One region of the Vibrio sp. R12-SW3-ISO1 genome, then DNA from elsewhere that is predicted to be linked to it. Evidence: predicted binding sites of a transcription regulator. Region 1 holds the regulator's gene; each other region holds the start of a gene.
What was found. Region 1 encodes CRP, which controls carbon source genes, mostly activating them, when cyclic AMP is high. Its sites were predicted from a motif close to TGTGANNNNNNTCACA; they were not measured.
Positions count from the first base shown of each region.

Region 2: ectA (diaminobutyrate acetyltransferase) is a predicted target of CRP. The motif match lies at 2,296-2,311, and genes of this name have one in related genera.
Region 3: cytR (DNA-binding transcriptional regulator CytR) is a predicted target of CRP. The motif match lies at 2,232-2,247, and genes of this name have one in related genera.

Region 1 is NZ_JCBDGK010000050.1:123,365-127,633, reverse strand. Features, by position in the region: gene AC6R0R_RS16410 (capsule assembly Wzi family protein) at 1-12, opposite strand, end outside; gene AC6R0R_RS16405 (phosphoribulokinase) at 338-1,207, shown strand; gene crp (cAMP-activated global transcriptional regulator CRP) at 1,465-2,097, shown strand; gene AC6R0R_RS16395 (DUF1338 domain-containing protein) at 2,253-3,053, opposite strand; gene astD (succinylglutamate-semialdehyde dehydrogenase) at 3,173-4,269, opposite strand, start outside.
Region 2 is NZ_JCBDGK010000006.1:55,209-59,477, forward strand. Features, by position in the region: gene AC6R0R_RS01670 (putative quinol monooxygenase) at 1-34, opposite strand, end outside; gene AC6R0R_RS01675 (nitroreductase family protein) at 44-700, opposite strand; gene gloA2 (SMU1112c/YaeR family gloxylase I-like metalloprotein) at 934-1,320, shown strand; gene AC6R0R_RS01685 (tetratricopeptide repeat protein) at 1,317-2,138, opposite strand; gene ectA (diaminobutyrate acetyltransferase) at 2,411-2,968, shown strand; gene ectB (diaminobutyrate--2-oxoglutarate transaminase) at 2,997-4,262, shown strand.
Region 3 is NZ_JCBDGK010000044.1:13,028-17,296, reverse strand. Features, by position in the region: gene hslV (ATP-dependent protease subunit HslV) at 1-124, opposite strand, end outside; gene AC6R0R_RS13425 (SPOR domain-containing protein) at 265-810, opposite strand; gene cytR (DNA-binding transcriptional regulator CytR) at 961-1,968, opposite strand; gene priA (primosomal protein N') at 2,319-4,269, opposite strand, start outside.

The DNA of each region.
Region 1 (4,269 bases):
TCCATTTACCACAACTAGAACCTTTGATTCTCTTTGAATCCCACTGACATAACCTATAATTATTATTAGCTTATTAGAATTTTGGTTTTCGATGAAATGGTGAACTAGCTACAAATAAGCACGCCCGATCATACTGCATCAATCACAAAGATATGCAGTATATAGAGTATTAACATATCAATAAAGTACTTCCCTTCTCATTATACTACGTAGTTAAAATGCAACTTGCGAAAATAAGAATACTGACGAGTAGCAAACTGCTCAAGGGGCACACTCGCCTTCGTTTTGGTGATATAGTGCGAACATACAAGGACAGGTATTACACATAAGGTTTGTCATGTCAGCAAAACACCCCATTATTGCCGTAACGGGCTCTTCCGGTGCGGGCACAACCACGACCTCTGAAGCGTTTCGCAAAATGTTTAACATGATGCGCGTGAAACCGGCTTGGGTGGAAGGGGACAGTTTCCACCGCTTTACGCGCCCAGAAATGGATGTCGAGATCCGCAAAGCGCGCGAGCAAGGACGCCACATCAGCTACTTTGGTCCGCAGGCGAACGACTTCCCTGCGCTGTCTGAGTTTTTTAAGCAGTATGGCAATGAAGGCACAGGGCAAATTCGTCGCTACTTGCACACCTTCGATGAAGCCGTGCCCTACAATCAAATGCCGGGTACCTTCACGCCGTGGCAAGATTTGCCGGAAAATTCTGACGTGCTGTTCTACGAAGGACTGCATGGCGGCGTGGTGGATGGTGAGGTCAACGTCGCCCAACACGTCGACTTTTTGATTGGCATGGTGCCGATTGTGAACTTGGAGTGGATTCAAAAATTCGTCCGTGACACGCGCGATCGCGGTCACTCACGCGAAGCGGTAATGGACTCGATTGTCCGCTCGATGGATGACTACCTCAACTACATTACCCCGCAATTTTCGCGTACCCACATCAACTTCCAACGCGTGCCGACCGTCGATACGTCCAACCCACTTAACGCTAAAGGCATCCCAAGTTTAGATGAAAGCTTTGTGGTGATCCGCCTGCGCGGCATCAAACAGGTCGACTTCCCATATCTGCTCGCTATGATTGATGGCTCTTTCATGTCGCGCCACAACACTATTGTCGTGCCGGGGGGTAAGATGAGTTTTGCGATGGAGCTCATCGTCAGACCTATCCTACAGCAGCTTATCGAGACGGGTAAAATTGGCTAGCGATCAGTCCTAAGACCCGTTTACTTGTCATACCGTGATCATGTGCACATTTTTGCGTAAACAATCACCAACTTGACACGATTAAAATCAAGAAATCCCTTTTGAAAAAGGCTACTATTTGTAACCGAAACAAAGATGGCTTGCAGCATTGAATAAGTGCTCTTATCCTAAAAAGCCTTGTTCAAGGCTTCGCGCCTTTTACTGGCGCGACAAAAATGGAAAGCGGCAAGCGTACCCTGCAGAGGAAGTGAGATATTATGGTTCTAGGTAAACCTCAAACCGATCCAACATTAGAGTGGTTCCTGTCACATTGTCATATTCATAAGTACCCATCAAAAAGCACATTGATCCACGCCGGTGAGAAAGCAGAGACGCTTTACTACATCGTCAAAGGCTCTGTGGCGGTACTGATTAAAGACGAAGAAGGTAAGGAAATGATCCTTTCTTACCTAAACCAAGGTGACTTTATCGGTGAACTTGGTCTATTTGAAGAAGATCAAGAGCGTACCGCTTGGGTTCGCGCTAAATCACCTTGTGAAGTTGCAGAGATCTCATTCAAGAAGTTCCGTCAGCTTATCCAAGTCAACCCTGACATCCTAATGCGTCTATCTGCGCAAATGGCAAGCCGCCTACAAGTGACGAGCCAGAAAGTCGGTGACCTCGCCTTCCTAGACGTGACAGGCCGCATCGCGCAAACGCTACTTAACCTAGCGAAACAGCCAGATGCAATGACGCACCCAGACGGCATGCAAATCAAGATCACTCGTCAAGAGATCGGTCAGATTGTCGGCTGTTCACGCGAGACCGTTGGCCGTATCTTGAAGATGCTTGAAGAGCAAAACCTGATCTCCGCCCACGGTAAAACCATCGTCGTCTACGGCACGCGATAGGGTATTAGAGGCGAGTTCCTAGTGGCTAGTTCCTAGAGAAAACCTTTAAAGATTAAGAAAGCCACCCTGTCTACCAGCGGTGGCTTTTTATTTACCACTACCTATTACCCATCACCCATTTCACCAGCCCCCCTCTAGGAACTAGCAACTAGGCACTAGGAACTTCCCCCATCCGTACTCTCAAATATCTTATCCGCTGAAGCCGCGACAAACCCTGGGTAGAGCTCACCATTACTCATCGGATAGCGTTTGGCGAATTCGTAGAAGCCACCTGGGGTCACTTGCGTACCGTCACTAAAGCTCACCTCGACTTTGTCTGCCATGGTGGACGATTGCTCAAGCAGTACCTCTGGTGAGCCTTTCACTTCGCCGCCCGACTCATTGATGACAAAACCCGCTTGGCGCAGGTGCTCATTCACCGCCGCGACCTCGTCAAATGCCTTGAGCTGATTAACGCTTACGGTGAAATGGTTAGCCCCATAGCCGTGCGCCGCAAGCCATGCTGCGTACTCACTCTCTTGGGCGAGGGTTTGAAAATCTTCATAGCTGAGATCCCACAAACGGCCCGCATACAAAAACTCATGGCTTTGCAGTGCGGATGCCTCCACTTGTGCCACCAGCTTGCTGACAATGCGTTGCAGCGGCGCTGAGCACTCTTCGACTTTCAGCTCACTGATGAACACTTTTGGCAACGTCGGATCGGCGTGCTCGTAGTGCTTGGCGACCAAGTGTTTGCTCTCAAAAAGATAATCACCACACGCTTGGTAACCCAGCGCAATAAATGGCGCAGCCAATGTCTCGATACCGAGCGGCGCGATGTTAAAGGTGCGCAGCGCAATATGGTCATTGATCAGCGGCTCATCTTCTTCTAAAAGCTGATGAACCTTGGCCGCTTGAGGGCATAGACGGGAAATATAGTCTTGCCACAGTAAATCGAACAGTTGAGCAGGCGTCATAACGTCTCCATGTTAATCGTGAAGCTGAATCGTAAAGCTAGTTCTTTAAAAGAATGGCTTAATCACAAACCTAGCAATGAATCGAACACCTTGGGCTCCAAGTGAGCCCAAGGTGCCTCTTACAGTTCTACACCCGGGCTTAACGCCTCAGGCAGCAAGGTGTGCTCGCCTTCCATCGATGCCATAGGGTAAGCGCAATAGTCCGCAGCGTAGTAAGCACTTGGGCGAAGGTTGCCCGAGGCGCCCGGTCCGCCAAACGGCGCATCGCCACTCGCCCCAGTTAATTGGCGGTTGCGATTGACGATCCCTGCACGAATGTGGTCAACAAAGTAGGCCCACTCATCATCATCGGTGGACACCAGCCCAGCAGAGAGGCCAAAGCGGGTGTCATTGGCCAGCTCAACCGCGCGCTCAAGACCTTGATAACGCACCACTTGCAGCAGCGGGCCAAAATACTCTTCATCTGGCAGCGCGTCGATGGCCGTGACATCAATAATCCCCGGAGTGACAAACGCTGCCTCGCCCGCTTTCGCTTCCACCAAGCTCACACCACCAAGGCTCTGCAAGTTCGCCTGTGCGTTGAGGATAAAGTGTGCCGCAGCTTTCGAAATTTGTGGGCCCATAAAAGGCGCTGGCTCTGCAAACGGCTGATCGACGCGCAGCTTGCGTGTGGCCTCAACCAAGCGATTAACCAAAGCATCGCCTTTGTCGCCCACAGGCACATAGAGACGACGCGCGCAGGTACAGCGCTGCCCAGCACTGATAAAGGCCGATTGCAAAATGGTGTAGACCGTCGCGTCCAGCTCACCGTAGTGCTCACTGATGACCATAGGGTTGTTGCCGCCCATCTCCAGTGCCAGCATCTTGTCTGGCTGACCGGCAAATTGGCGATGCAGCAGATGACCTGTATTGGCGCTACCAGTAAACAGCAGGCCATCAATGCCTTTCGACTCTGCTAGCGCAATGCCCGTCTCTTTGCCCCCTTGGACTAAATTGATCACGCCCGCAGGCAATCCAGCTTGTTGCCACAGCTTCATCGCTAGTTCACCGGTCAGCGGCGTTTGCTCTGACGGCTTGAACACCACAGTATTGCCCGCCAGCAGTGCTGGGACAATGTGACCATTGGGCAAATGACACGGGAAGTTATACGGACCAAACACCGCCATCACACCCAACGGGCGATGGCGCAGCACAATTTGGTTACCCGCCGCTTCAC
Region 2 (4,269 bases), on a different contig from region 1:
CATTGGCGACGACAGTAACGGGTTGTTCAGTCATTTTGATGCCTTACAACGTGGTGATTACATCGTCTAGCGCCAAGCGCGCTTTAGGCAAGCCGTGGTTATAGTCTTCACCGTCTAGGTGGTAACCCATCGCAAGTGCGACCTCTACCACGTGACCGTCGAGCTCTTGTTTAAACTCTTCACCAATCAATGCCGGGTCCACTCCTTCCATTGGCGTAGAATCAATGCCAAGGCGAGCTAAGGTGTGAAGAATATTGCCCAGGGCTAGGTAGATTTGGGCTTTGGTCCAGTGACCATTGAAGCCGGTCTCATCGGTGTTCATGTCAGCAAACGCATAGGCACCCATAAACGCATCGTACATGTCAGCAGGTAGGTGGCCTGAGGTGACTTCAGCGTCAACACGTTTGGCGAACTTCTCCTTGGTGAACTTAGGATCGTAAGCAAACAAGATGGTGTGTGAGGCCGCGGTCGCATGCGGTTGGTTAAATTGGTGCATGTTCGCGAACGTATTATGAAAACGCTGCTTCGCTTCGTCAGACTCAACAACGATGAACTTCCAAGGTTGAGAGTTGATTGACGAGGCCGATAAACGCAATGCTTCTTTGATCACCGCCATATCTTCTGCCGAGATACGTTTGCTCGGGTCGTATTTTTTCGCGGTATAACGAGAGTTCAAATCTTGAATGATTGGGTGAGTCATGTTGGCTCCTAAATTGTCTATGTTGTACTGATGACTAGGGCTGATGTTCACAATGGTCAACCATCACTTGGCCCGCTTATCAAAAGGTTTTCTGCGCTGCGTTGAGGCAGCGAAGCGATGGCGTTACTATAAGCGCGGTCTATGAATGGAAAAAGTGTCATCCTGTCCAATCACTTTGGACGCAATCGTCCATAATCTTTCTAGGACACTGAAAAAATAAGGAAAAATGACTGATGTCTATCAAAGGGTTCCACCATGTCGCCATTATCTGCTCTGACTATTCGACGTCGAAAGCGTTCTACACACAGGTGTTAGGATTTGAAGTGATCGCGGAAAACTATCGAGCGGAAAGAGCCTCCTACAAACTGGATTTGGCTTTGCCTGGTGGTGGTCAAATTGAGCTCTTTTCCTTTCCGTCACCGCCTGAAAGACCAACCCGACCTGAAGCGCGTGGATTGCGTCATTTAGCCTTTGTCGTGGATGACGTTGAGGCGTATGGGCAATATTTAACAGAGCAAGGGGTAGAGGTGGAACCCATCCGAGTGGATGAGTTCACAGGTAAAGCCTTCACATTCTTTCAAGATCCCGATGGTTTACCGCTGGAAATCTATCAAGCTTAGTGGTGCTCATCGAGGAGCAGGGCATCAAAGCGTGGGTTGCCATGTAGCCCCTCCAAATCCGGCTCCGTATTGATCAATTCTCGAATCGAAGGACTTGATTCAATCGCCAATTCCAGATCCAGAATTGCCTGCTCTTCAATCCCCAAACGAGAGTAGGCACAAGCACGCTGATAGAGTGCAGGGCCATTATTGTTGTCGAGGTTAAGGACACGATTACACAGACTCAACGCCCAGTGGTACTCGCGAATTTCCATCGCTGCATCTGCCTTGTAGGTCAGCGCTTCAAGATCGCCCGGTCGCATGGTCAAGATCTCATCATACACATCAATTCGCTGCTCGGCGGTCGGCATACTTTGCGCCCTTAGCCATAAGTTGTGGATTTCATTAATCTTTTCAATCTCTTTGTTGTTTTCACTGATCACGCGCGTCTTACGTTTTAGATCGCGTTCCAATGCACTGAATTTCTTCTCGTACTCTTTGGCAATCGCATCGAGTCGTTTATCGGCCATGTCTTTGGTGTTGTGCTTGAACTCTCGCAGAGATTGCCAACCAACAAAGGCAATCAACGACGCGACACCGGCGATGATGTAGAAAAAGTAGGTCACGGTGACGTTGGCGTAGTTGAGGGATTTGTCGGCCACTTCGAGTTCTCGGTCGGTAATTTGAACCACCAAGCGGCGCTCTAAATCTTGTTGATCTTGGCGCAGAGCTTTGAGCTCATCGAGGATATAGCGCTCCATTAGCGGGCGATCGAGCATCTCGGAGTCGGAGTATTTTTCTTGCTCCGCGAGGGTAGGGAAACTCAGTGAGAGGAGCATGAGAAAACTAATTAGGGTTCGAATCATCGGGGGTTCCAATCGAGTCACTTAGGATAAATATAAGCATAGTTAATCATAGACGCGCGCGACATGATACTCTGAATGAAATAATTTAGTGCACTAACCATTGTTAAACTTTATGTGCAATTGTTAATTGTGTGACCTTTATCACAAAAATGCGGTTGATTCGGCGTCAGATTTGATTTTTGGTGGCGGATTTTGCTCATAATGATGGCGAATTTAATTAGAGTTCAAAGGAAATGTATCTGCACATGATTACGTCAGCGCCCTGGGTTATGTATCCGGAAATTACACAACCCCAACGCCCAACGTGGCGGTTTAGAGAGCCGAGTGATACCGATGGCGACCAGATTTTCCAACTCATCAAAGATTGTCCGCCACTGGATGTTAACTCTTCGTACTGTAACTTTCTTCAGTCTACCCACTTTGCGGACACCTGCATTTTGGTTGAGATTGATGATGAGGTGGCTGGATTTATCTCTGCCTACCGCAAGCCACAACAGCCAGATGTGCTGTTTGTTTGGCAAGTGGCGGTATCGAGCGATCACCGAGGTAAAGGCATCGCTTCGAAAATGTTAGACCGCCTGCTCGCTCGTGACACCTTGTCCGACATCAACGCGATAGAAACGACGATAACAAAGAACAATACGGCGTCGTGGATGTTGTTCGAAAAGCTGGACAAACGTCATGGCAAGCGCGGTGAGGTTTCGGTTTTCTTGGACCAAAACACCCATTTTAAAGGGGAGCACGATACTGAGTATTTGTATCGCATCCCACTTTCTCGTGCTCACGCACACTCGTCCCAATAAATAATTGAGGAACCCAAACGGTCTTATTATGGATATTTTTAATAAGCAAGAATCAAAAGTACGTTCATATTCAAACAACTTTCCGGTGGTATTCACCAAAGCCAAAGGTTGCTGGCTAGAAACTGAAGGGGGCGAGCGCTATCTCGATTTCTTAGCCGGTGCGGGCTCATTGAACTATGGCCACAACAACCCGGTACTAAAAATGGCCTTGTTGGAGTACATCGAATCTGATGGCATCACGCATGGTTTAGACATGCACTCCACCGCCAAAGCGGCGTTTCTTGACGCGTTTAATCGCATCATCCTTGCGCCGCGTGAACTCAACTATAAGCTGCAGTTTACTGGCCCAACGGGCACAAACGCGGTAGAAGCCGCGCTTAAATTGGCGCGTAAAGTGACAGGACGTAGCTCGATTGTCGCCTTTACCAATGGTTTTCATGGCTGTACTGCTGGCGCACTAGCTGCAACGGGTAACCAGCATCACCGCCAAGAAATGGGCCAAATGCAGAGCCAAGTGACGCGTATTCCGTTTGATGGTTATGCCGATATTGATGGCTTAAAACTGTTTGAAACCATGCTGCAAGATAACTCAAGCGGTATGGACAAACCTGCCGCTGTACTGCTTGAAACCGTACAGGGTGAAGGGGGGTTGAATGTGGCCTCTAACGCTTGGCTACAAAAACTCGACGCACTGTGTAAAGCCAACGGCATTCTCTTGATTGTTGATGATATTCAAGCGGGCTGTGGCCGTACGGGCACCTTCTTTAGTTTCGAACCTGCGGGGATCACCCCAGATATCGTGACGCTCTCGAAGTCGATTGGTGGTTACGGCTTACCGATGGCCGTCGTGTTGCTGCGTCCGGAACTGGATATTTGGAAGCCTGGTGAGCACAACGGTACGTTTAGAGGTAACAACCATGCCTTCGTCACCGCAGCGAAAGCGCTTGAGACCTACTGGGCCGATCCACAGTTTGAAGCCCACGTGAAAAACTGCGCCGACAAAGTGACGCAAGTGACTACTCGCAGCTTGAAGCGTCACCCTAACTTGTTTGAGCAAGTGAAAGGTCGCGGCATGATGCAGGGTATTGAGTGTGTCAACGGCGACATTGCCAGCGACATTGCGAAGCACTGTTTTGAGCTTGGCATGGTGATCGAGACAGCAGGGCCTGACGATGAAGTGGTGAAGTTTTTCTGCCCGCTGACCATCACAGAAGAAGAACTAGAACAAGGTCTACGCATCTTTGAAGAGGCGGTTCAACGAGTCGCGGTCAAGCAGTTTAAGCAAGCGTCTTAAGCTCAAA
Region 3 (4,269 bases), on a different contig from region 1:
TGTTGTTGTACAAACGGCGAACTTTACGTGCGTTGCCTTTCATCACTGTGTTACCCAGTGATACTTGTCCATCACCAGCAATGACGACTTTGTTGTTACGACGTACGGATACAATGGTAGTCACGGTGGGGCCTCATACTTTATTCATTTGGATGTTAGTCTTTATATGAGGCTATGAAAAACAGAATTCAAGGGTAGAAAAGACATCGCCCCGACAAGAAGCCGGGGCGATGTTTTTACTTTGAACGCATTAGACGTCGGCGTTTATTGTGCTTCTTTCCAAATCGCACAAGGCTCGATTTTGGCGCGCTGTAACTTGTGCTTATCACGCTCTGCGTCACGCTTAAATTTGTATGGGCCAAGCACCACACGATACCAACTGCTGTCTTCTTTTTTGCGAATTTTGCTGTTGATGCCTTGGAAAGCAATATCCAGCTTACGCGCTTCAGCTTGCTGCGCGGTTTTATACGCGCCGCACTGCATGATGTAGGGAATCTCAGACACCACCAGCTCTTTGGCTGTCACTTCCACTTCACGACTCGGCAACGACTCGACATAGTCCCACTTCTCTTCTGGCGGAGGAGGGAGAGTTTGGCTGCTTTTCACTTTGGGTTTCGGGGTAGGCTTCGCGGATTGAACCACCGGCGCAGGCGGCTCAGGATCGCTACTGAGTAGATACAACCCATAACCGAACGCCGAGACCAAGACGATGGCCAACAAACCACTGCGCCACGGTTTCTTGCGGCGCGGGGCGGCTTTTTTAGTCGGCTTACGGCTACTGCCGCGCTTTACGTAATCTCTATTCGCCACAACTGATTATCAAACCATTTAATACAACTGCTCGCTATGTTAAAGCAGATTTGTGTGTGAGGACAGACCGGAATTGGAAGCGGCTCAGCAAAACTGGCCGCAAAGTGGCGCAGCCAGGGCGACCGGCGGTTCAATGACCGTTCAAGTCGTCTAGAGGACGCGCGGCGGCGCGGCGCTATCTCGAATCACCAGTTCTGTTTCGAGCAGTCGAGAGCCGGCACGCACGTCGTGGCCACGGAGGATCTCAAGCATCATCAGCATCGCCTGACGCCCGATTTCATAACGCGGCTGAGAAATCGTCGTGAGTGGTGGATCGCAGTATTGCGCAAACTGAATGTCATCAAAACCCACAACCGATAGATCTTGTGGCACGCGAAGTCCGAGCTTTTTCGCTTCCTGAATCGCGCCAATCGCCATCATATCATTGTGACAAAAAACCGCTGTCGGCGGCTCAGATAAGGCCAACAACTGACGAATCGCCTTCGCACCATCTTCAAATGTGAAGTTGCCTTCTGCGCAATAGTGTTCGTTCATCGTTAGGCCTGCGCGGCGCAACGCTTGTTGATAACCCTGGTGACGGAACTGACACAGTAGAGCACTCTCTGGCCCCGAAATCTGCGCGACACGGCGATGCCCCATCTGAGTCAGGTAGTTGACCGCTTCAAATGCGGAAGTGAGGTTATCAATATGCACGGTGGGCAACTCTAACTCAGGCGCAAATTCGCACGCCATGACCATCGGCGGCAGATTCTTTTGTTCTGCCTTGCTAACATCAAACGGTAAATCCGTACCGAGCAGCAGCATGCCATCGGCCTGCTTAGTGAATACCAAGTTCACAAAAGAGCTTTCACGCTTTCTTTGTTGGCCGCTGTCCCCAAGCAATACGATGTAACCGTGCTCCATAGCCGCATCTTCAATGCCACGAATGATTTCGGTGTAATAGGGATCGCAAATGTCTGGGATGATCGCGATGATGGTCTTTGATTCGTTTCTACGCAGATTGCGCGCCAGCGAGTTGGGTGAGTAGCCAGCTTCAAGCACCGCCTCTTCGACGCGTTTTCTCGTCGCAGAAGAGACTTTCTCGGGATTCATCAACGCCCGTGATACCGTCGCCGTCGACACTCCCGCAAGCTGGGCAACATCCTTCATTGTCGCCATAAGTTATTAACCCTCTTAATTAAAGATGTAGCGCTTTAGCCACCTAAACCTTGTTGCCTTGATCATAGCGTCTGGTGTGGTGATGACGGGGTCAATCCTGCACCGCTTATGATGATGGTAGGCTGATGCCCACTCTTATTGGCAGCGAAAAGCAATCGTTTGGCTCTTGCCAAGGTTCGCTTCGCCTATCCCTTTCCAAACAACTAGTTTATTCATTTCGAAACAGAAAGTTACGGGATATTTAACAAAACCCGAACTATAAAAGAGAGCCAGATCACAAATAAATGAAAAAGAACGAAATCAGCTCACAGCGCCTATCGTCCCTGCCCCTATTTAAACTAATCGGCGTGTTAGCTCAAGTCTTGAGGCTCGATATCGACCGACCAACGGACCTTTTTCGCGCTCGGCAGCAACTCGATAGCCGGCTTAGCACTGGCTAGCAGCTTTTGCATTAACGAGCGCTGCTCGGTTTGCAGCAGTAATTGCCAACGGAACTTACCCGCACGTTTGGCAAGCGGGGCGGGTGTCGGGCCCAGCACCATGCAGCCGGAATCAAACAGAGGGTGGGATTCTAAAGTAAAGCGGACTTGGCGTAGGAACTCTTCCACCAGCTCAGATTGGTTCGCCTCCGCACGAAACAGCGTTAAAAACGAATACGGGGGCAACGCCGCCAGTTTTCGCTCTGCTAAGGCCACCTCGGCGAAGTCCCGATAACTCTTTTTCAACAGTGCTTGCAATAGGCTGTGCTCTGGGTGGTGGGTTTGCAACAACACTTCACCGGGTTTACTGGCACGCCCCGCTCGGCCTGCCACCTGAATGAATAGCTGGGCTAAACGCTCAGAGGCTCGAAAGTCGCTGCTGTAGAGTGAGCCATCGACATCCAACAGCGCCACCAGCGTCACATCCGGGAAATGGTGCCCTTTGGCGAGCATTTGCGTGCCGATCAGAATCTGATATTCACCGCGTCGAATGGCGCTTAACGCCTCTTCTAGGCTGCCTTTGCGCCGCGTGCTGTCGCGGTCAATACGAATGGTTTTCTGCTCTGGAAAGAGCGTATGCAGTTGTTTCTCTAGCTGCTCGGTTCCCACCCCAACAGTGACCAGTTGAGTGGAACCACACCCTTGGCACTGGTGGATCGTCGGCTGCTGAGAGCCACAGTGGTGACAGCGAATTTCGCTGCTGTGCTGATGGTAGGTGTAGTAGGCGTCGCAGCGCTTGCATTCCGCGATCCAGCCACATTCGTGACACATCAGAGCCGGGGAAAAGCCGCGTCGATTTAAAAACAGCATCACCTGATTGCCTGCGTTGAGGTGCTTGCGCATTTGAGCGATCAGTGGCGCAGAGAGGCCCCCCTCTAAATAGAGCCCTTTGACGTCAATCACTTGATTGGTGGTGGGCACCGCACTGCCTGCTCGGCGAGACAAATGCAGATGATGATATTTGCCAGACAGCGCATTGTGCAGCGTTTCTAACGCGGGCGTTGCTGAACCAAGCACAATCGGGATCTGCTCTTTGTTGGCGCGCATGACCGCCACATCGCGCGCATGGTAGCGCAAGCTATCTTGCTGCTTGTAAGAGCTATCGTGCTCTTCATCGACAATAATAATGCCCAGATCAGCAAAAGGCGTCAGCAATGCAGATCGCGTCCCAATCACAATGCCGGCCACTTTATCGCGCGCGCACAACCAGGCATTGAGGCGCTCGGTGTCATTCAATCCAGAATGGACTACCTCAATCGGCACGTTAAAACGCTTTCGAAAGCGATTAATGGTTTGCGGCGTCAGGCCGATTTCCGGCACCAACACCAAAGCCTGCTGACCCCGTTCGAGGACTGGCTTAATCATGTTGAGGTACACCTCGGTTTTACCTGAACCGGTCACCCCTTCGAGCAAAAAGCAGCCAAAACCGCTGAAACTGTTGACCGTCGCGATGGCGATCGCTTGCTCTTCATTCAGCTTTGGTTTCTCGACATCGGCTTCAATGTCAGCACCCCACTTAGCAAAATGAGGCTTGCGCTCAATCGACTCAATCCAACCTTTGTCTGTCAACGCGCGCAGCACACTAGTGCTGACCTCTTCATCAATAAAACGTTGGTGTGACGTCGGTCCGTGTTGCAGCATCTGCATCACTTTGGCTTGCTTAACCGCTCGGCCAAACCCATGCATCAATTGATCGCGTCCGGTTGGCGTCAGTTGCCATTCCACCACGGCGGTAAAGTCGGCCGGTTTTCCCTTACGCAGGGCGCTGGGCATCGCATTGGCTAAGGTGTCGCCAAGTGGATATTGGTAAAAGTGGCTGCAC